Pigmentibacter sp. JX0631: one gene and its partner. The protein of the gene in region 2 interacts with the protein of the main gene of each other region in a pairwise test. Links are inferred from orthologs where the notes say so. Each region holds a gene or a part of one and is shown on either strand. Other genes may lie near its edges. The genes, in order: ruvA and QEJ31_RS01415.

Region 1 (9,916 bases), 3.2 Mb from region 2 along the record:
GACCCGACTTTGAGAAAGGTATTCCATTTTGGTTTGAACTCCCCGCCGTTCTGCAAGTAAGGCCATTACCCCACCCAAGTGTTCTTGCGGCATATGGAAAGTTGCTTTCACAACGGGCTCAGAAAATTTAGCAATAGTTGTTGCCGAAGGTAAATTTGCCGGATTGTCTACTCTCAGTTCTTCGCCCTTCGTCGTTTCAACAATGTAAACACAAGTAGGAGCGGTAAAAATAACGTTCATATTATATTCACGTTCAAGGCGTTCTTGAATGATCTCCATATGGAGAAGTCCAAGAAAACCACAGCGAAAACCAAATCCTAACGCAACTGAAGTTTCGGGTTCATAACTTAGAGAACTATCATTTAAAGTTAATTTTGCTAAAGCGTCTTTAAGTGATTCAAATTGATTTGTCTCTACTGGGAAGATTCCAGCAAAAACCATTTGTTTTGCCTTTTTAAATCCCGGCAATGGTTCTACCTGAGAAGAAGCCATGCATATTGTATCACCAACTCTAGAATCTTTTACATCTTTGACATTTGCAATAATATAACCCACTTCACCGGCACTTAAACTATCTCGTGGATAAGCTTTTACGCACATAATACCGACTTTTTGGACTTCAAAAACTTTCCCAGAATGCATCATTTTAATTTGATCGCCGATTTTGACTGTTCCATCAAAGATACGAACAAGAACTATAACTCCTTGATATGCATCAAACCAACTATCAAAAATAAGGGCTCTGAGATCTTTTTCTCTGTTATCTGAAGGTGCTGGAATATAATGAATAATAGCCTCTAAAATGTCAGGAACTCCCATTCCTGTTTTTGCGCTACATTTAATAGCGTTAGAAGTGTCTATGGCGAGTTCTTCTTCAATTTGAAAACAAACACGCTCATAATCAGCGCTCGGTAAATCTGCTTTATTTATAACGGGAATAATGTCCACATTATTATCCGCAGCTAAGTAAACATTGGCAACGGTTTGAGCTTCAACGCCTTGTGTAGCGTCAACAACGAGCAATGCTCCTTCGCAAGCGGTTAAACTACGACTGACTTCATAGGTAAAATCAACGTGGCCAGGGGTATCTATCAAATTTAAAGTATAAGTTTTTCCATCTTTAGCTGTATAATCGACTGTAGCCGTTTGAGCTTTTATTGTAATCCCACGTTCCCGTTCGAGATCCATGCTATCCAATATTTGAGCTTGTTTTTCTCTGTCGGCTACGGCACCTGTCATTTCTAGTAAACGATCCGCTAAAGTTGATTTACCGTGATCTATGTGGGCAATGATACAAAAATTTCTGATGAGTTCTGGTTCTGCGTTTGTTGTTTTACTCATTCTTTTCTGCCTTAGTAATTAAAAAAAAATATAATTTCTGCCGATGAAACAGCCCAAGGAAACATACATACTCAAATGTTTACTTTTCGCAAGGACTCTTATGCGCTTACGGTGGCAATATTCAATAATAGCAAAGCTTATTGGGTTAATACTACCTTGTTTTTTTGTTTCTTGCCAATCCACAGAAGAAGACAAAGATGAACTTCCGTCACCTCCATTAATGACATCAACTGAATACGTCTATATTCCGTTAAAAGATATTCAAATATCATATTTTGATAAACGAAAATGGCGAATAATTACACAACATGTTGAATATATTGATAATACGGTGATGGACTCGGTCTCATCTATTTGGTTTTATCAATCTTTCCCATTAGAAATCATTGTTTTAGACAATCCTGACATTCATCAATCTTTTACAAATAATTTTAATGAGATGAGTAAACTTACTTTGCGAAGAACAAAGGTTTATTTGCCTTTCGTGGAATTAATTCAATCAGATGATTTGGATTCACTCTTACCTGCTTGTCTTGGTAATGAGTTTAGAGCAATTGCTAGGGTAGTGAGTTCACAAAAATACATAGGGATCCCAACTGAAGAAATTAAATTAACAGAGGATGAAAGTTTTAGAAAATGGTATAATTTAGGTGAAGTTATTTGTATTAATTTAATAAGAGAAGTCAATGAAAACAAGTGATGCTAAATTTTCGATAAAATTAAAGAAAATCTTATTAATATTGGTTTTCTTTTTAGCATATGAAAATTTATACGCTGAAGAGTGGATTGGATCTTGTGAAGAAAATTATCCACCTTATAATTACATAGAAAACGGTATTCCAATTGGATTAGATACTGAAATCGTTCAACATGTAATGAATAAAATTGGGAAAAAATTAATTATCAAACCTACTATATGGTCAAATGTTTACAGTAATCTTCTCGAAAATAAAGTTGATTTAGCATGGCAATTTATTGGTTCTGAGGAAAGAAAAAAAATATTTTTTTTAGTAGGTCCTATTCGCTATGGATTAGATGTAATTTTAGTTCGTAAAAGTTCAAATGTATCAAACTGGACATCTTTAAATGATTTTTCTGGATTAAAGGCAGGTGTTATTAAAGGTTACAAATATCATCATGAATTTGATACAGCGAATAATTTTAAAAAGAAAGAATTTCCAAATGTCCAAGCCCAATTAGAAGCTTTACTAAGTAACAAAGTCGATTTTATTATTGGTGATTTTAATGTATTAAAATATATAATTAAAAAAAATAATTTCTATGAAAAAATTAAATTTCTTCCTACTTCAATTAAAAAAATTCCGAGATTTATTGCATTTTCAAGTAAAAATAAAGAAAAATCTATTTTATTTGAACACTATTTACAAGAATTTTTAAGTTCACAAGAATATTCTGACTTATTGGAAAAATATGAGAAAATGAATCGTTAAATTAAATATTTGATTGTTTTATTTTATCTAAATGAGATTTCCCTAATTCTGATAAAATTCTCCCTCGTGCTGAGCGCAAAACAAAACCTCTATAAACTAAATAGGGTTCGTAAACATCTTCTAATGTCGATTTTTCTTCATTTAATGCTGCAGCGATGGCATCTAGTCCGACAGGACCTCCTGCATACCTTTCATTCATTATTTGCAGAAAATCTCTGTCCATATTACAAAGTCCTTCTTCATCAACTCCCAAGCGTTTTAATGAATTATTTATTATTTCATCATCAATAATATTTTTTTGTGAGACTATAGCAAAATCAAGTACTCTTTTTAATAATTGATTTGCAATTCTTGGTGTTCCTCTACATCTTTTTGCTAATTCAAAAGCGGCTTGTGGAGTTACTAAATAATTCATAATTTTTGCACTGCGCAATAGAATTTTGCTTAAAGCTTCAGGTGAATAAAAATCGAGATGCTCTTGAATCCCAAAACGATCTCTTAAGGGAGCCGATATAGAACCTGCACGAGTTGTTGCTCCTATAATGCAAAATGGGGGGAGATCAAATTTTACTGTTCGTGCAGTGGGGCCTTGCCCAATTAAAATATCTAATCGCATATCTTCCATTGCAGAATATAAAATTTCTTCTACATTTGCAGGCAATCTGTGTATTTCATCTATAAATAAAATAGTTTTCGGTTCTAGACTTGCCAAAATTCCCATTAAATCTGCAGGTCTTTCAATAACGGGCCCAGCTGTTACTTTAAATTGATATTGCATTGTTTCAGCAATAATACCAGCCAAAGTTGTTTTTCCAAGCCCAGGTGGACCGTGAAATAAACAATGATCTAACATTTTTCCGCGTAGTTGGGCAGCTTTAGTATAGACTTTTAAATTTTCGCAGACTCTTTCTTGACCGGGATATTCGTCAAAACATTTTGGCCTTAAATTTAAATGCGGCTCAATGGGATCAGCTGCAAGTTCAGGAAGAATAACTTGATTTTCAAATTTTGTGTGAATATTTTTATTCATTCTAAGCCTTAGTGTTTTTGTAACATTTTTTCTGATAATTTAGCTAAACTTTCTTTCAAAGCAATTTCAATTGTAATATTTTCGCCAATTTCCATTCTTTTTTCAACTTTAGATAAAATATCAGAATACTGTTTGTCTTTATATCCTAAATTAGTTAAAGCGCTTTTCAGATCTTCAAGCAATTGTCTTTGAATAAATTTTTGTTTTGTTTTCTTTTGTAAATTTTTTGTATTTTGATCTGTGCTTTGATTGTCAATTTTACTTTCTAAATCTTTATTTTTTTGAAATTCATTTTCATCTAGATAAAGAGATAATTTTTTATTTAATTTATCTTTTAGCTCTAAAATTAAACGTTCAGCCGTTTTCAAACCTATCCCAGGTATTGTTGTTAACTTGCTATGTTGTCCAGCAGATATTATTTCGCAAAGTTCTAAACCAGTAACAGAACCTAAAAGCCCTAATGCTGCTTTTGGCCCCACTCCCGTAACACTGATAAGATCTAGAAAAACTTTTTTGTCAAATGCATTAGCAAAGCCAAATAACCTAATAGCATCTTCTCGTACATGCGTATAAATATACAATTGAGCTTCAAGAAAAACTGCAGGTAGCTGATACAATGTAGTAGCAGGTACTTCAATTTCATAGCCAACACTATTTACATTTAATAAAATAGATTCTGGATTTTTTTCAATGATTATTCCCTTAAGATATCCAATCATTGTATTTACCCTTTAATAATTTTATAAGTCATTTAATTTTAATGAAAGCTGCAGTTCTGCATATTTCAAATTTAACCATAATCCCTTCCTGCTTAAAAGGGCAACTCAAAATTGTCAAATTTAAAATTAGACTAGACAAAAGTTCAAAAATCGTGTTCGTTCTTCTTTGTAAGTATTGTAATAAATTATTTTTTTAAGAGGTTTTTCATGAATGCGATCATTTTAGGTGAATTTATTGGTTGTGTTTTTTTAATAATCTTTGGTGGAGGTGTTGTTGCAAATACTTTACTTACAAAATCAAAAGGATTAAATGCTGGTTGGTTTGCCATTTCAGCGGGGTGGGGATTTGCAGTGATGGGTGGAGTTTTTGTTGCAAAATCTGTAGGGTCTGCTCAAGCCGATTTAAACCCAGCAGTTACTTTAGCAAAATACTTATTAGGTGGAATATATTCTTTCAAAGAAATTTTTCCAATATTTATTTCTCAATTTGCTGGATGTTTTGTTGGTGCAATTTTAGTGTGGTTAACTTACCTTCCGCATTGGAAAGAAACAAAAGATCCTTCTTTAAAATTAGCTGTATTTTCTACAGGTCCAGCTATTCGCCATTCTCCATCAAACCTAATGACAGAAATTATTGGTACAACAATTCTAGTGTTTGGTATTGGCGCAATTTTTGGAAAAGCTACAAATAATGGTGCTATTTCTCCGGCATTTGGTCCATATCTAGTGGGAATATTAGTGTGGGCGATAGGATTATCATTGGGAGGAGCGACTGGTTATGCAATAAATCCTGCTAGGGATTTAGGTCCAAGAATTGCACATTTTTTATTGCCAATAGCTGGGAAAGGAAAATCTGATTGGAAATATTCATGGGTTCCAATTGTTGGTCCTGTTTTAGGTGGCATTATAGGCGCATTTTTATGGAAAACTTTTTTATAATAAACCTAAATCTAAAGTAAGATTTAGTAAAACTCCATTTTCTGTAGTAGTAGATACGACATTATCTGTATTAGTAGTTTTGTTAGAATAAAATATTTTTAAACCCAATGCATAATTTTTTAATTGCTGTTGGAGTTCTATTTCCGCAAGGTAACCATTTCCAAATTGCGAATAATTGTAAAAATTTGGTACTGAAAATATATATCCAACTTTGCCATATAAATGTAAATTGTTTTTTTCTAAAAAATCATATCCAATATTTAAGTAATGATTATCTACCAAAATATAATTATCCTCCATTGTTTTTGAAACTGAGTTTACTTGAGATTGGTAATAAATGTCACGTTGAAAAATATTTTTATACTCAACTAATAATGAGTAGTATAATTTCCAAGAAACACCAAATTGGATATATGGAAGAAATGCTTCTCTTTGATTTATAGTATAAACCGGTGAGTCAAGGAGATCAAAATATATTAAGCCTAATCCAAAATATGATTTAAAGTCCTCTGACCAATTTTGGTAAAGTGAAACATATTGATTTGTGCTAGCGGCAGAATTTAAAGCTGCATATGAGTCAGAATTTTTATTGTATTCTTGGAGTTTAAAGTAACTAACACCGATTCCAAATTGTATTGTTGATGGAATATTTTTACTTAAATGACTAGTTACAGAAACAATATCCGAAAAATCAGATTTTAATTTCTCAATTTTAGCTTTTATGGTATAGAAATAATCTGTATCTGGGGAAATATGGGAATCGATATAATTTTCTGAATTTGTAATTTCAGTAAAGAATGACATATTATCTGTATTACCTATTGATCGATATATTTCATATATAATAGGTAATTTGCTATCTAATTGTTCCCATTCTAAATAAATTTCCTTGTTTTGTAATTGAGCTTTTTTCCATTTTGGGGCTGGAGGAGGTATTATTATTTTATAAATACTTGATTCCGAAATGCTTCCTGAATTATTTTCCGAAGTAATTTTATAGTAAATAATATTCCCTTCCTTTATATTAGTATCAAGAAAAAAGTTGCCTTCAACATTTTCTTTTAATAAATTAAAGTTTTTATTTAAATCATATGATTTTAAAATATTATATTTTGTAAAAACATTTGACTTGGTATTTTCCCACTCTATTTTGACAGACTTCTTATCGACAATAGAAAGTTTTATATTTTCTATTGTTTTTGGTTTTAATTTTATATTAACAATATTTGACTCTATAATATCATCGTTAAATATTGTAGTTACCTTATAAAAATATTCATTTCCTTTTTCAATATTGAAGTCTTCAAATATATTACTACGAAAATTTTCTCTCACTAATTTAAATTCTGAGTTTACATTGTCTTTTTTTAATATATTATAGGATATATTGCTTAATCCATGAAATTTATTCCAATAAATTTTTATACTTTTATCTTGCTCAGTAATTTGCAAAAACAGATCGTCAAATGAAGTTTTTACTTCAACTTTATTTGATTCTTTTTTTACACTACTTGGATTTTTTGCGATTAATTTGTAGTAATATGTTTGATTCTTTTGAATACTGTAATCTCTAGTGAAATAATTTTTAATATTTGCCTGAATTAATTCGTAATTATTTTCATTTTCTTTTGATCTGAATAAATCATAGCTACTTAAATTATTTCTTAAATTCTTATTCCATTCAAGATAAACATAATCCTTTTTTAGATAAGTAGTTAATTTTACTTCTTCAGGAAATGAATAAAATTTTATTGGTGATGATTCAGTGGCATTTTTCTCTTTATCAATTGCTTTTATTTTATAAAAGTAAAAAGAATCAGGTTTTATAGTTTTATCTGAAAAATTTGGAATAGTTAAATTATTTTTTAAAAGTATGTAACCTTTGTGTTCAAAATTTGAGCGATAAATATCATAAGTTAGTTCTGTTTGACTTTCAGATTTATCCCATGTAAATACCGCTGAATTATCTTCAATATTAATTGTAATATTTTTAATATAGCTTGGAGGTAGCTGAATTTTTTCAATATTTGATTCATATTTCTTCCCATGTTTATCATAGCCAATGACTTGATAATAATATATTTTACCTAGGTAAACTTCGTAATCTATTATTTTATTTCCAAAGAAATTATTTTCGAATGTTATGAAATCATTATCTTTATTTATTGATTTTTTAATTTCATAACGTAAAACTACATTTTCTTTTCTAATCCAATTTAAAAATATTTTTTTATCCTTTGTTTTAATAAATAATTTTATTTTTGTTGGTAGTGTTTTTTTGCTGATAAATTTTTCTTCTTTCAATGTTTCTGGTAGGGGTAGGGGTGGAATTTCTACTTTTTTAGTTTCCAAAAACTCAGAATATGAAATTTCTTCATGGCTTTTTTGTTTTTCATTGAAATATATTACTTTTAAAGATTTTTTTTCATTCTCGCTTAACTGATTTAATACTTCGATTGAAATAGGAAGAGTGATTAATTCATTTGGAAAAATAAGGTCTCCTTTTGTTGGTTTCTTTTTGGGATTTAAATCCAAGGTTTCACTAAGAGTTCCTTTTTTGCCATAAATGGGAAAGGATTTATATTTCTGGAGTAAAACACTGATCATATCATTTTTTCTTACCTTATAAATAATATAAACATGAGAACTTGGTAATTTTTCAATGTTCTTTAAGTTTCCGTTGTATTTATAATATTCAGGAATTTTTTTTGCTTCTGAATTTATAGTTGAATTACTATTATTATTGTTATTATTTAAAGAATTATTTTCAATTTCTTTTTTTAATGGCAGCGTTAATATTTCTCCCGGATAAATAAGATTTCCTTTTGTATTAATTTTATGGGGATTTAGTTTTAATATTTCAACTAAGGAACCGTTTTTCCCATAAATTGGTTTTAATGAATATTTTTTTAGAATTCCTAGGAGAGTATCTTTTTTTTGCACTTTGTATTGGATATTTTTTAATTCTCTAGGAAAAGTATTTTCACTCATTTGACAAAATAAAATTACAAACAGCATTAAAATTTTTTTAATTAAATTTTCTTTTAAAATTTTTATTCTCAAACCCTTTTACCTGTTAAAACTTTTCTAACTTTATATAAACGTTTCGGTTTGTTATAATTCTTTGTAACAGAGATGATTTTAAGGATATTTTTTCTGGCAGTGAAAAATTTGCATAGTAAATATTTAAGATAATGAAGAAAAAGTTAATAGAAAAACATTCATTTTTTAGATATAATAAAGTAAATTTTTAAATTAGGATATGGAGTTGTTACGGGCGTTATTTACTAAAAAAATTTTAATTTTCTTGTTTTTTTTATTCGCGTCATATGGCTGCAATTTTAATCCATTAGGAGGATCAAATTCTCATGTTGACGACGGTAATAGCCCATTTTTATCTACTCCTAAAATTTTTGAAATCACAGATGTTTTAGCAAGTGATAGTCAGGTTTCGTTACTTTGGGGGCAAGCACAAAAAGCTAAAAGTTACACTGTTTGGTACGGAACTTCATCAAAAAATTATACAAATTCAGTAACTTCATGTAACGCACAGATTGTTTGCAACATTCCTTCATTGCAAAACGGTATACAATATTATTTTAAAGTAACTGCGCAAAATGCCTATGGGAATACGGATTCTAAAACAGAAATTGCAGCTACTGTTGGTCCATTTCAATCTGTGAATGCGATATCTGGCGACAAAACCGTTTATTTAATTTGGAATGCGGTTGATATTGCTAAAACTTATTCAGTTAATTATGGCATATTCCCAGGTCCATTTACGGATACCATAACCAATTTGCAATCTACTTATACAATTATTCCTAATTTAAACAATGGAACAACCTATCAATTTCAAGTTACTGCTACCAATAATGCTGGTAGTGTCATAAGTAACATCAGTACAGCAACTCCACTTGCGCCTCCATTTGCTCCAACAGCAGTAACAGCGGTTGCTGCTAGTTCTAATTTAACAAATGTAAGTTGGAACGCTGCTGTTGGTTTGGGGACAATCGTCTATCAAGTCAGTCGTTCAATAGTTTCTGGCGGGCCATATGATCTTATCGCAAGTAATTTAAACTCTGCTACTTTAACTTATGCCGATAATTCCGTTTTACCAGGAATGCAATATTATTATGTTGTATCTGCTAGTAATTCGGCTGGAAGTTCCCCTAATTCTCTTCAAGCTTCTGTTGTAACTCCAACAACTCCTCCAACCAATTTATATAGTCCACTTGTAACGACAAGTTCAGCAGTTCTTCAATGGCTCCAAAGTCCTGGAAATGTTCCTATTTCTTATACATTAAAAAGATCTTCTGCATCAGGAGGTCCTTACTCGAATGTAGTTGGCTGTATAAATATTAGTGTTGTAAATTGCACGGATAGTTCGGTATCTGCAGGTACTCAATATTTTTATGTTGCTAGTGCAACAAATT
Region 2 (10,068 bases):
TTTTATGATCAAATTATTTTTATTTTAATTGGTACTTTTGCGGCAATATTCTGGGGAGTTCTATTAGATATTAAAAATTTGGAACGTTTAAGTTTATTTGGATATATTTTAGTTTGCTTAATGCTTTTGGCTGTTGATATATTTGGACGTAGCGCAAAAGGAGCGGAGCGTTGGTTGGTTTTGGGACCAGTAAGAATTCAGCCGAGCGAATTTGTGAAGTTTGTTATTATATTAATTGTTGCAAGAAGCTTTAATTTAATGAAAGGTTTTTCTGATTTTTCTTTATTAAGTTTATGGAGACAAATTTTATTTATTGGTGTTCCTTTTCTGTTAATATTAGCACAACCTGATTTGGGAACGGCCAGTTTAGTATTGCTTATTTCAGGGCTACAAATTGCGACAATAAAAGTAAGAGGAAAAAGTATTTTAACCGTTCTATTCATAACTGTAACCTTATCTATATTGGCTTGGAACTTTATTCTTTATGACTATCAAAAACAGAGAGTGTTAACATTCATAAACCCAATGCTGGATCCTCGAGGTTCAGGGTATCACTCAATCCAAAGTATGATTGCCGTTGGGAGTGGAGGACTTTGGGGACAAGGTTTTGGACAAGGAACGCAAGCTAAATTAAATTTCTTACCAGAACGACATACCGATTTTGCGTTTTCTGTTTGGGCTGAAGAGCATGGTTTTATTGGTTGCCTGATTTTAATTTTTTTGTTTTCTATTTTAATTATTCAAATATTTCAAATAGCTGATAGAGCCAGAGATTCCTTTTCGGTATTGGCTACGGTTGGGGTTGGTGCATTTTTTCTTTTTCATTTTGTTATCAATATCAGCATGGTTTTAGGTGTCTTTCCGGTCGTTGGTGTTCCGCTGTCTTTTATTAGTTATGGCGGGACGCATATGGTTACTGCTTTGAGTTGCATTGGAATAGTAGTTGCCGTAGAAAGAAAAAGGTATTTATCAACAACATCTTTTTAAGAGGTTATTTGTGGTAGAAGAAGTGGTACAAGAAAAAAACTCAAAAATAAAAATATTATTTATTAGTGGATTTATTTTTACACTTATTTGTACATCTTTATATTTATTTTTAACTGCACTAGAAGATGAGCATAAAGTAGATCAGCCTCAACTTAATATTCATCAAAATCAAATAAGAACAGAAAAATTTCACTAGGTTAATATAGTAATGCGAATTTTAGGGATTGATCCAGGTACAAGAATGGCTGGATATGGTGTTATAGAAATACAAAATTCGGGAAAAATTTTGGCTGTTGCAGCTGGAGCCTGGGATTTAAATCCATCTCAAGAATTAGCTTCTAGATTAGCAACTTTAGCTATCGAATTTCGGCGTGTTGTTGCAGCGTACTCTCCAACACATTTATGTATTGAACTATCATTTTTGGCTGAAAACCCTAGATCGGCTTTATATTTAGGACATGCTAGAGGTGTGGTGCTGTCTGAAGCTCATCAATGTGGCTTGAAGATAAGTGAAATTAGCGCCACAGCAGCAAAAAAAATAATATCAGGCAATGGACGTTGTGATAAAAATGAAATTGCAAAAATTATGAGTTCATTATTGGGTTTTCAAATGCAATCTCTCCCACTTGATGCAACCGATGCGTTATCTATAGCCTGTGCAGATGCAATGCGACTAAAACAACAGTCTTTCCATCCAATGCATAAAAATGTTGCTAATGAAAAAAATAATAATATTTTAGAAGAATGGAAAAAATCGAAAAGACAAAGAAGAAAGTTACAGTTTTTTTAATGTTAAAAATTATATATTATTTCATTTTTATTTTTTTATTTTCTAATCTTTATGCAAATGATTTTAAGCAAGAATTAGATTCGGAAATAATATCATTCCCAACTAGATATAGATTATTTAAGTTAACGGTATATTCTCCTTTTACTGATCTTTCTTTTTCTATTGGTGACCGCGAATATAAAAAAAGTATTGAAAATATTTCAATTGGTCTTGTAAATAATGAAGCTGAAAATATTATTGGCCTTGGAATTAGCTTAGGACTTCTAAATGTTAAAAATAATTTTTATGGTTTTGGAATTTCATTAATTCAATTTACTGATGAAGTATTTAGCGGTTTCCAGTTAGGCTTATATTCGCAAACTAAAGAGCTAAATGGTTTCCAATTATCTCTTATTGCAAACTCAAATATCGTAAATGGATTGCAATTTAGCGGATTTAATTATGCCGAAGAAATAAATGGAGCTCAACTTTCATTTTCAACAAATTATGCAAGAAATTTAAAAGGAATACAATTTGGAATATATAATGATGCTGATGAGGTTTGTGGAGTTCAAATAGGAATAGTAAATAATGCTAAAAAAGTTTATGGATCGCAAATAGGATTTATAAATATAGCCGGAGAATCAAAAGGGTTATCGTTGGGAACAATTTTTTCAATGGATAAAACAAATGGCTTTTCAAAATTATATTTTGCTTCAGAAAATTATTTTCCCTTAAGCTATGGAGTAAAAATAGGTAGCAATTTGTTCTATAGTATTATTGAAGCTTCTCCTAAAAATTATGTTGTTAATAAAAAACTAGTGGGACTTTTTTTATTAAATAATAATTTTCTTACATTTCCCTTTGATTTAAATATTTCTTTTGGTATAGGAAGCCAGTTAAGTATAGATAAAGTATTTTTAGCATTAGAATTAAAATGGTTGAATATAGCGGAACAAGATGAAAGGGAATCAATTGGAGAGCATTTTTCTCTTCATTATTCTTTATTAACTGGATATAGAATATCAAAAGATGTAGAATCATTTTTGAAATTTTCTGTTTATAATATGGATATACCCGGAAAATTTCAATTACTTAATACAACAAATTACCTTCCAAACGAACAATATTTATTTACTCTTGGCTTTGGATTTCAAATGTTTCTTTTTGGGAGCGATCGGTTTTAATTTTTCTAGCACAAGTTTTATTTCTGTTAATTCATGTTGAATTTTTTGATACTTTTCTTTTAATTCATTTATTTCCAAGACTTTTTCAAAGTAGCTTTTTGTATCTAAGTTTTTGAGAAATTTTTGATAAGATCTCCTTGATCTTGGAATTAGCATTGATAAAATGCCATAATTTTTTCTTTGGTAAAATTTTCTAAATTGTGCATCATAATATGGATCTAACGAATTTGCCCAGATATCTGGTAAAGCTGAGGCAATCCGAATAGGAAATAAAGCTTCTGCAAAATAAATTAATGAAGGTCTTAGTTCTGATCTAATATTTGGATATTTGCTTGAAAGTTTGCTTAAAACTGTTAAAGCTCCAATATTTATTCGCCAATGTTGGGATATTTTTTCACAGAAAGGTTGTATTAATTTTAAGTGCTCAGGTTCACAAAATTCTGCAATTAAATTTAATGCAGCTTGTTCTAAAATTCCGTTAAAAGATGGTTTACTTAAAAAAGAAAATGCAAAATTTATTATTTTTTTTCTATTATCATCAGATCGTAAGAGTGAAGATTTTTGTGAAATTTGTTGGATAGAACGAATTGCGGTTTCTCTACAATTTAAAGTTTCTTTCTCATTTTCTGCAATAATTACTAATTTATCGAGCAGATTTATTTGTTTTATTTGTGATGAGTTAGCTTGTGCTGATATTAGTGCAGCTTTGGATAAAGGATGAGTGTCATTTAAAATTGTTAATAAATTTGCTCCATGAATTCGTCCTTCCTCACTAAGAATTTTATATGAAGAACTTCTTACTCTGAAGCTTTCTTCAGATTTTAGCCATTTTTCGATATGACTAAAATTTTCTTTATTATTATAATAAAGGCAGATATTTTTAGTAGCTAAAAATTTAAAATAAGAATATTTTGAATTTTGTTGTTTAAATATTTCTGAAATAAAAGATTCAGGAATTTTTTGGTTAACTTCTCCAATAATAGTTCCGTTCGGATCAAATATACAAAAAGACAATTTTTCTTTCAAAGGTATTGATATTTTTTTGTTTTTATCATCAATAATTATTTTAATTATTTCTTCTTTTTCACTGGAGTATTTTAAGTATATATTAGTTTCTAAATAAAATTCAGGAAATTCTTTAGAAATATTTTGTTTTTGAGAAATATTGATATTTATTATCGAAGTATCATACTTAGAAAACTCGCAAGAAACATCAAGATCAGGATGCCCTGCTCTAAATATAAAGTTATCGAAATGAATTGTTGGATCAATACCTGTTACAGTTTGTATAGCATTTATAAGATCTTTCGTTTCAACAGCTTTAAAAGCATTGTGAGTAAGGTAATAGTGAATTGAATTTTTGAATTCATTTTCTCCTAAAATATCTCTTAAGTAATTTAAAAATAAGGCTCCTTTTTCATATAAGTGAGCATCAAATATTTCAGAAACAAATTCGTATTGATTACATACAATAGGTCTGATATATGATTTAGCTTCTCCTAAATATCCAGCTAAGTAATTATCGTGCGCATAAAAAATTCCGCTAACTTTACCATTAGTATATTCATCCCACAACATTTCACTTTGAGTCGCGAAACCCTCATTAAGCCAACCTTCACTCCAAGTTTTGCAAGTAAGTAAGTCACCAAACCATTGATGAGCCATTTCATGCATGACTAAATAAGTTCTTCTTTCATTACCATTTGCAAATAATTTTGGCCCTAAAACCTCATCTGTATTTATCGTTATACTTGTATTTTCCATTCCACCATAAAGAAAATCAGCCACAAAAGCTTGACCATATTTATCCCATGCAAACTCATAGTTCCAATAATTAGAATAAAATTCTAACATTTCTTTTGTCTCTGATAGAATTTCTGTTTTCATATTTTCGTATTTAAAAGGTAACAAAAGGCTAATTTCTTTATTTCGCCATTCATCTTTGCTAAAAGCCATATTTCCAGCTACAAATGCTACTAAATAAGGGGAATGTTGAGTAGACATTTCCCAAATTTGAACTTTATATTTTTCATGTATTTTTTCAGAAATTTTTAAGCCATTTGCTAATGCGTTCCATTGACTTGGAAATGAAAACTGTAATGTTGTTGTTATTTTTAATCGAGGATCATCTTGGCATGGAAACCAGTAGGGTGAATCTGAATCTTGACCTTGAGTCCAAACACAATCATAATTAGCATGGCTTTTTTTATTTGCATGGACAAAATAAAAGCCAGCATTTGGATCTTGAATTTTATAATTAATTTTTAAAATAAAATAAGTATCTTTTTTTATATTTTTAGGAATTTCAAGATTGATTTTGCTACTATCAGCTGAATAATCACATTTTTGATATTTAAGTGTTTCAATCTTTCTAAAATCTGGGATTTTTTTATTTTCTAAATTGAATAAATCTTCAAAAATAATATTACAAAATGATACAGAATTAATTTGCATTTCATATGCATCTATATTAAATTTTGTTAAATTTTCAGCTTTAGTTTCAAAAACAAGGTAACAGTCACCAAATAAACTATTATTTTCAAAGTCAATTACAACATTAAGGTACATATGTTTTTGTTCAGCTAAACGAGAAACATTATATATCCGTTTTATTTTAGATTTTGCAGGAAAATTTTGAAAACCTATTGTATTTTCTTCTATTACTTTATTAAACTCAAACACCTTTTGTAAATGAGAACCTATAATCATTGACGACCCTCCTATGTTCTATAGGAGTAATTTTTTTAATTTTACTTGTAAATAATAAGATTGTGATATTTTAGAATTACAATTTTTTTTTAAGGAATAATCCAATCTACCCATCTATTATTTTCTGCTTGATCTTGAAGGTCTTTTAAAATTTTTGAATAATTTAAACATCTATAAATTTCTAAATTTTTATTTATGCTTTCAATATCCCAGTTTTTTTTGAATTTTGGGAGCAAAGTATCATGATCTGTATATTTCAATGGCTTTTTAAATATTGCGGATTCATTTTTTTGTCCTCTTATCAGTAAGACTTTTTTCTTATCTGGAGATTGAATATGTTGCTTTCTATATATGATATGCTCACTGCAAGATGTGTGAAAATTTACAAGTTTGTTTTCATCAATTGGTCCGCTAGCTTCATCAAGGTCATTAACTAAAAAGTAACCAAATATAAAATTATTTGGATCCCCATTAAGTACAAAATTGTCTTTTTTAGAATCATATTTTTGTAAAGTTATTGAAAAAAGTAAAAGATCATCCTTTTTTAATTTACTGAGAATACTAATATATTGTGTTCTTGTTTCTCCATATGTGAAAGTGTAGAACTCAGGATCAACATGCCCAGTCCCTTCGTCAACAAAAGAACTCATGTGCATTCCACGTAAATTGAGATTTTGACAATTCATTTTAGAATAATGTTTATGATTGTGATGTTTACTTGTATTAAAAGAAGTTTCTAAAGGTGATGGTATGTATTCGTAAGTATTATCCTTAAATATTGGAGAAAGACCTTTATTTTCTTTTAAATTAGCACCAACATGAATGATAAAAGCATTATTCATAGAAACACCTTAAAATTGAAAAAGCCTACAAATATTATGTAGGCTTTTAAATTATTTTTAAAGAGCGAAGTAACAAAATTATTTTGCTTCTTCTTTCTTTCCTTTTTTAGCTTTTTTGCCTTTTTTAGCTTTCTTTTCTTTTTTACCGGCAGCTGGAGCTGCTTCAGCTGGAGCTGCTGCAGGAGTACCTGCTGGAGCTTGTGCAAGAGCTGGAGTAACTAAAGAAACAAGTAAAGCAGAGGATAATATTGCTGGAATCATTCTCATAAAAAAGCTCCCAAATGTCCGGGCTAGAGCCAACGGAATAGTCTAAGAAATTGAGTATCCTACTAGAAACGTACTTTAAGAAGAAAAGTTTATTTTTTTGTAGGCTCTCAATATATTAAAACTAAAGAAGAGATTTTTTTATTCCATTGCAGAAACTTTTTTATTTTTCGTCAATTTATTGACTAGGCTTTGGTTAAATTTGCAATATATGGGAGGTTGCGAAATTTGCCATTTAAATCGAGTCCGTAGCCTATGACAAAATTCTTTTGAATTGTAAATCCAATATAATCAGCTTGAATGGGGAATTCATGCGCATCAGGTTTATCTAGTAATGAACAAACTTTGATAGATAATGCATTCGTATGTTTAAGTTCGTTTAAAAGAAAATTAATAGAACGACCTGTATCAACAATATCTTCTATTACAAGAATATGTTTATTTGCTAAGGAAGTAGGTAACGGTGTTACCAATTTAACATTACCTGTGCTGCTTGTGCCTTCGTAACTTTTTATTCTTATGGTTTCAATTTCAGTTGGCATTTCTAAATTTCTTACTAAATCTGCGCCAAATAAAATTGCTCCGTGCAATACTATCAAAACTACTAAAGTTTCTTTGTTACCATAGTCTTTATTTATTTGTTCAGCTATTTTTTTGGTACGTTCTTTAATATCTAATTCACTAAATAAAACACCAACATTCATTAAAGTACCATCAACTTGAATTTGCATTTACAAAAACTCCAAAAAAAAAACTAAACTTCTAAAGAAACAGCAGCTTTTAAAACAATATTTGCCATATCAGAAGCAAATCGTTTACCCATATCCATTACTTCTGTATGTGATAATTGAGCTTGTTTAAGTCCTGCGCCATAATTAGTTAAACAGCTCAAAGCTGCAACTTTAGCACCTAACTGTCGAGCCGCAATGGTTTCTAAAACAGTACTCATACCAACGGCGCTTGCGCCTAGGGTTTTAAACATTCTGATTTCAGCAGGAGTTTCATAATGTGCTCCGAGGACACCATAATAGACTCCATCATAAATGGTATGATTGCTTAAATGCGCTATTTCTTTTATTTGGGATTGCCATTTTTTATCATAACCTTCACTCATATCAACAAATTGTGCACCAAACCCCAAACCATAATCACCATTTAAAGGGCTTAATCCCGTTGCATTAATATGATCTGTTAAGATCATCATTTTTCCCAATTCCCACTCTGTATTCAGACAACCTGCAGCATTTGTCAATATAATTCCTTTTACACCCCAAGTTATTAGGCTTCTTAAATTATGCACAACTTCTCCCGGATCATTTCCTTCATAGGCATGATTTCTGCCTCTTAAAAAAGCAATTTCGCGGGTTTTTTCTTTTCCAGAAGTTAAGTACGCTGTAACAGAGCCTATACGCAAGTCTCCAGAATGACCTTGAACAGTTGAAGTTTTAAAACCAGGAATTTCTTCAAAACGTACAGATTTCATTTCTTGAATTTTGGGAATTGCGTCAGACAGTCCTGAACCTAATACAATGGCTATTTCTGGCGCGCTTCCATGCCATTTTTTTAAATACTCAACACTTTGTTGAACGTTATCTTTATATTTTGTTATTCGCATGGATTATCCTTTTATTTTATTAAAGTTTCTTGCTTCCTATAAAAAACTCAATAATAGCTATCATAATTAGAATAAAGATTGGAACAATTAAAATAAAAAAATGGAAATGGATAAATCCAAATGTTCCTATAATAGCTCCCACCCCAAAAAAGAGTAGGGTGAATAAATTTACAATTAAAATATCGATTTGTTGTCTTGAATAAACTAATTTGAGAGGGATCAAGAATGAGGCTGATAATTTTCTATATTTTATGATGTATAAAGGAGCTATGATCAGTGGTCTAAAACTTAAATAGAAGATAGTACCTAGAGAACTTCCAATATCTGTAGCAGTTCCCGTCATATGTGTTGTTCGAATATGGGCCCCTTGTTTTTTTCTTAAAGTTGCATTTTGGATACCCATAGCAAAACTTAACACGAGAAAAAAGTTAGCATGACCGTAAGAATCATAGGTTAATTGTAAATCTGAATAGTAAAAAGCTTCAAACATGACGTAAAATAATAAAATTGCTTCAAGTATTACTGGTAATATTAAAGTTATTCCTTGTTCTTCAACAGTTTTACCTCGCATGAGGATGGCTGTTGAAGCAGACCCCAAAATAAAAAATAAAACTGCAGTAGAAGAGGTTATCGCCAAAATATAATAGTGTTTAGAATATTCAACAGCTGCATAGGTGGCATGTCCTGAGACATGGGATACAAATAATCCAAAGCCCAAAAAACCAACGGAATTTACTAGGCCTGCAACAAATGAAAGCAAAGAACCTAAACCTAATTTCCGAGATACTTTGAGAATTAAACTTTCTTGATTGTCTTTTGAATGACTTGTTTCCATGTTTAATTATAGTTGTTACAATTCATTTTCCGCAATAGCTAAATTTTTTTGATAATTTAAAAAGGCATTTTCAACAGGTTTTGGAGTTAGGAAATCTATTCCTGCGTCAAGCAAAATTTCCAAAGGAGGTTTTGAACCTCCAGCTTTTAGCAAAGTAAAGATTTGCTTTCTTGTAGTTTCAGGATCTGTCTGTAATGCTTCAGATAGTGCAAGCGAAGCACAGTAACTAGTTGCATATTTATAAACATAGAAAGCTGAATAAAAATGTGGAATTCGCATCCACTCATGTTTTATAAAGTCTGGAAGAGCACTGTGTTCTTCTCCATACCACTCTTTATTCATATTAAAATAAATTTCTTCTAGTTTTTCAGGAGTAAATGCTTCATTTTCATCAACAATTTTTGCCGCTTCACGTTCAAAATTGGCAAATAAAACTTGGCGTAAAACTGTTCCTTCAAAATTTTCTACATTTTCGGATAAAACATATTTAGCAAGATCAGTGCCTTTTCTTTCTTTTAATATATATTGACTAAGTAGTGCTTCATTTAATGTACTAGCGACTTCAGCAACAAAAATTGCATAATGGGCATTATGGTATGGCTGATTTTTGTTACTGTAATAGGAATGCATAGAATGGCCTAATTCATGGGCTAATGTATATACATCGCCTAACGTTCCAGTCCAGGTCTGTAACATATATGGGCGAGAATCGTAAGTTCCCCAAGAAAAGGCACCAGATCTTTTTCCTTCATTTTCAGCTCTGTCAATCCATCTTTCCTTTGTTAAACCTCTTGTAGCAATTTCAACATATTCATTTCCTAATGGTTGAATTGCTTTTAAAACAAGATCTCTACCTTCTT

What was found.
Region 1: the proteins of QEJ31_RS01415 (region 2) and ruvA interact in binary tests that used the Escherichia coli proteins (3 or more experiments, as listed by UniProt). The link is inferred for Pigmentibacter sp. JX0631 from one-to-one orthologs.

What each region holds. Positions count from the first base shown.
Region 1 is NZ_CP123622.1:3,571,268-3,581,183, reverse strand. The notes cover bases 2,687-5,520. They hold ruvA (Holliday junction branch migration protein RuvA), read right to left. Parts: upstream 4,542-5,520; coding sequence 3,831-4,541; downstream 2,687-3,830. Other genes in these bases: QEJ31_RS15375 (LysM peptidoglycan-binding domain-containing protein), read right to left, coding at 5,475-5,520; QEJ31_RS15380 (MIP/aquaporin family protein), read left to right, coding at 4,749-5,480; ruvB (Holliday junction branch migration DNA helicase RuvB), read right to left, coding at 2,794-3,822; QEJ31_RS15395 (transporter substrate-binding domain-containing protein), read left to right, coding at 2,687-2,792. In the rest of the region: lepA (translation elongation factor 4), read right to left, coding at 1-1,341; QEJ31_RS15400 (hypothetical protein), read left to right, coding at 1,442-2,041; more of QEJ31_RS15395, read left to right, coding at 2,028-2,686; more of QEJ31_RS15375, read right to left, coding at 5,521-8,543; QEJ31_RS15370 (fibronectin type III domain-containing protein), read left to right, coding at 8,749-9,916. UniProt on the Escherichia coli protein: The RuvA-RuvB-RuvC complex processes Holliday junction (HJ) DNA during genetic recombination and DNA repair.
Region 2 is NZ_CP123622.1:324,783-334,850, reverse strand. The notes cover bases 1-2,986. They hold QEJ31_RS01415 (crossover junction endodeoxyribonuclease RuvC), read left to right. Parts: upstream 1-1,195; coding sequence 1,196-1,777; downstream 1,778-2,986. Other genes in these bases: QEJ31_RS01405 (M1 family aminopeptidase), read right to left, coding at 2,887-2,986; QEJ31_RS01410 (hypothetical protein), read left to right, coding at 1,732-2,943; QEJ31_RS01420 (hypothetical protein), read left to right, coding at 998-1,183; rodA (rod shape-determining protein RodA), read left to right, coding at 1-987. In the rest of the region: more of QEJ31_RS01405, read right to left, coding at 2,987-5,652; QEJ31_RS01400 (hypothetical protein), read right to left, coding at 5,742-6,494; QEJ31_RS01395 (hypothetical protein), read right to left, coding at 6,573-6,761; hpt (hypoxanthine phosphoribosyltransferase), read right to left, coding at 6,944-7,489; QEJ31_RS01385 (purine-nucleoside phosphorylase), read right to left, coding at 7,513-8,373; QEJ31_RS01380 (YoaK family protein), read right to left, coding at 8,393-9,208; pepF (oligoendopeptidase F), read right to left, coding at 9,224-10,068.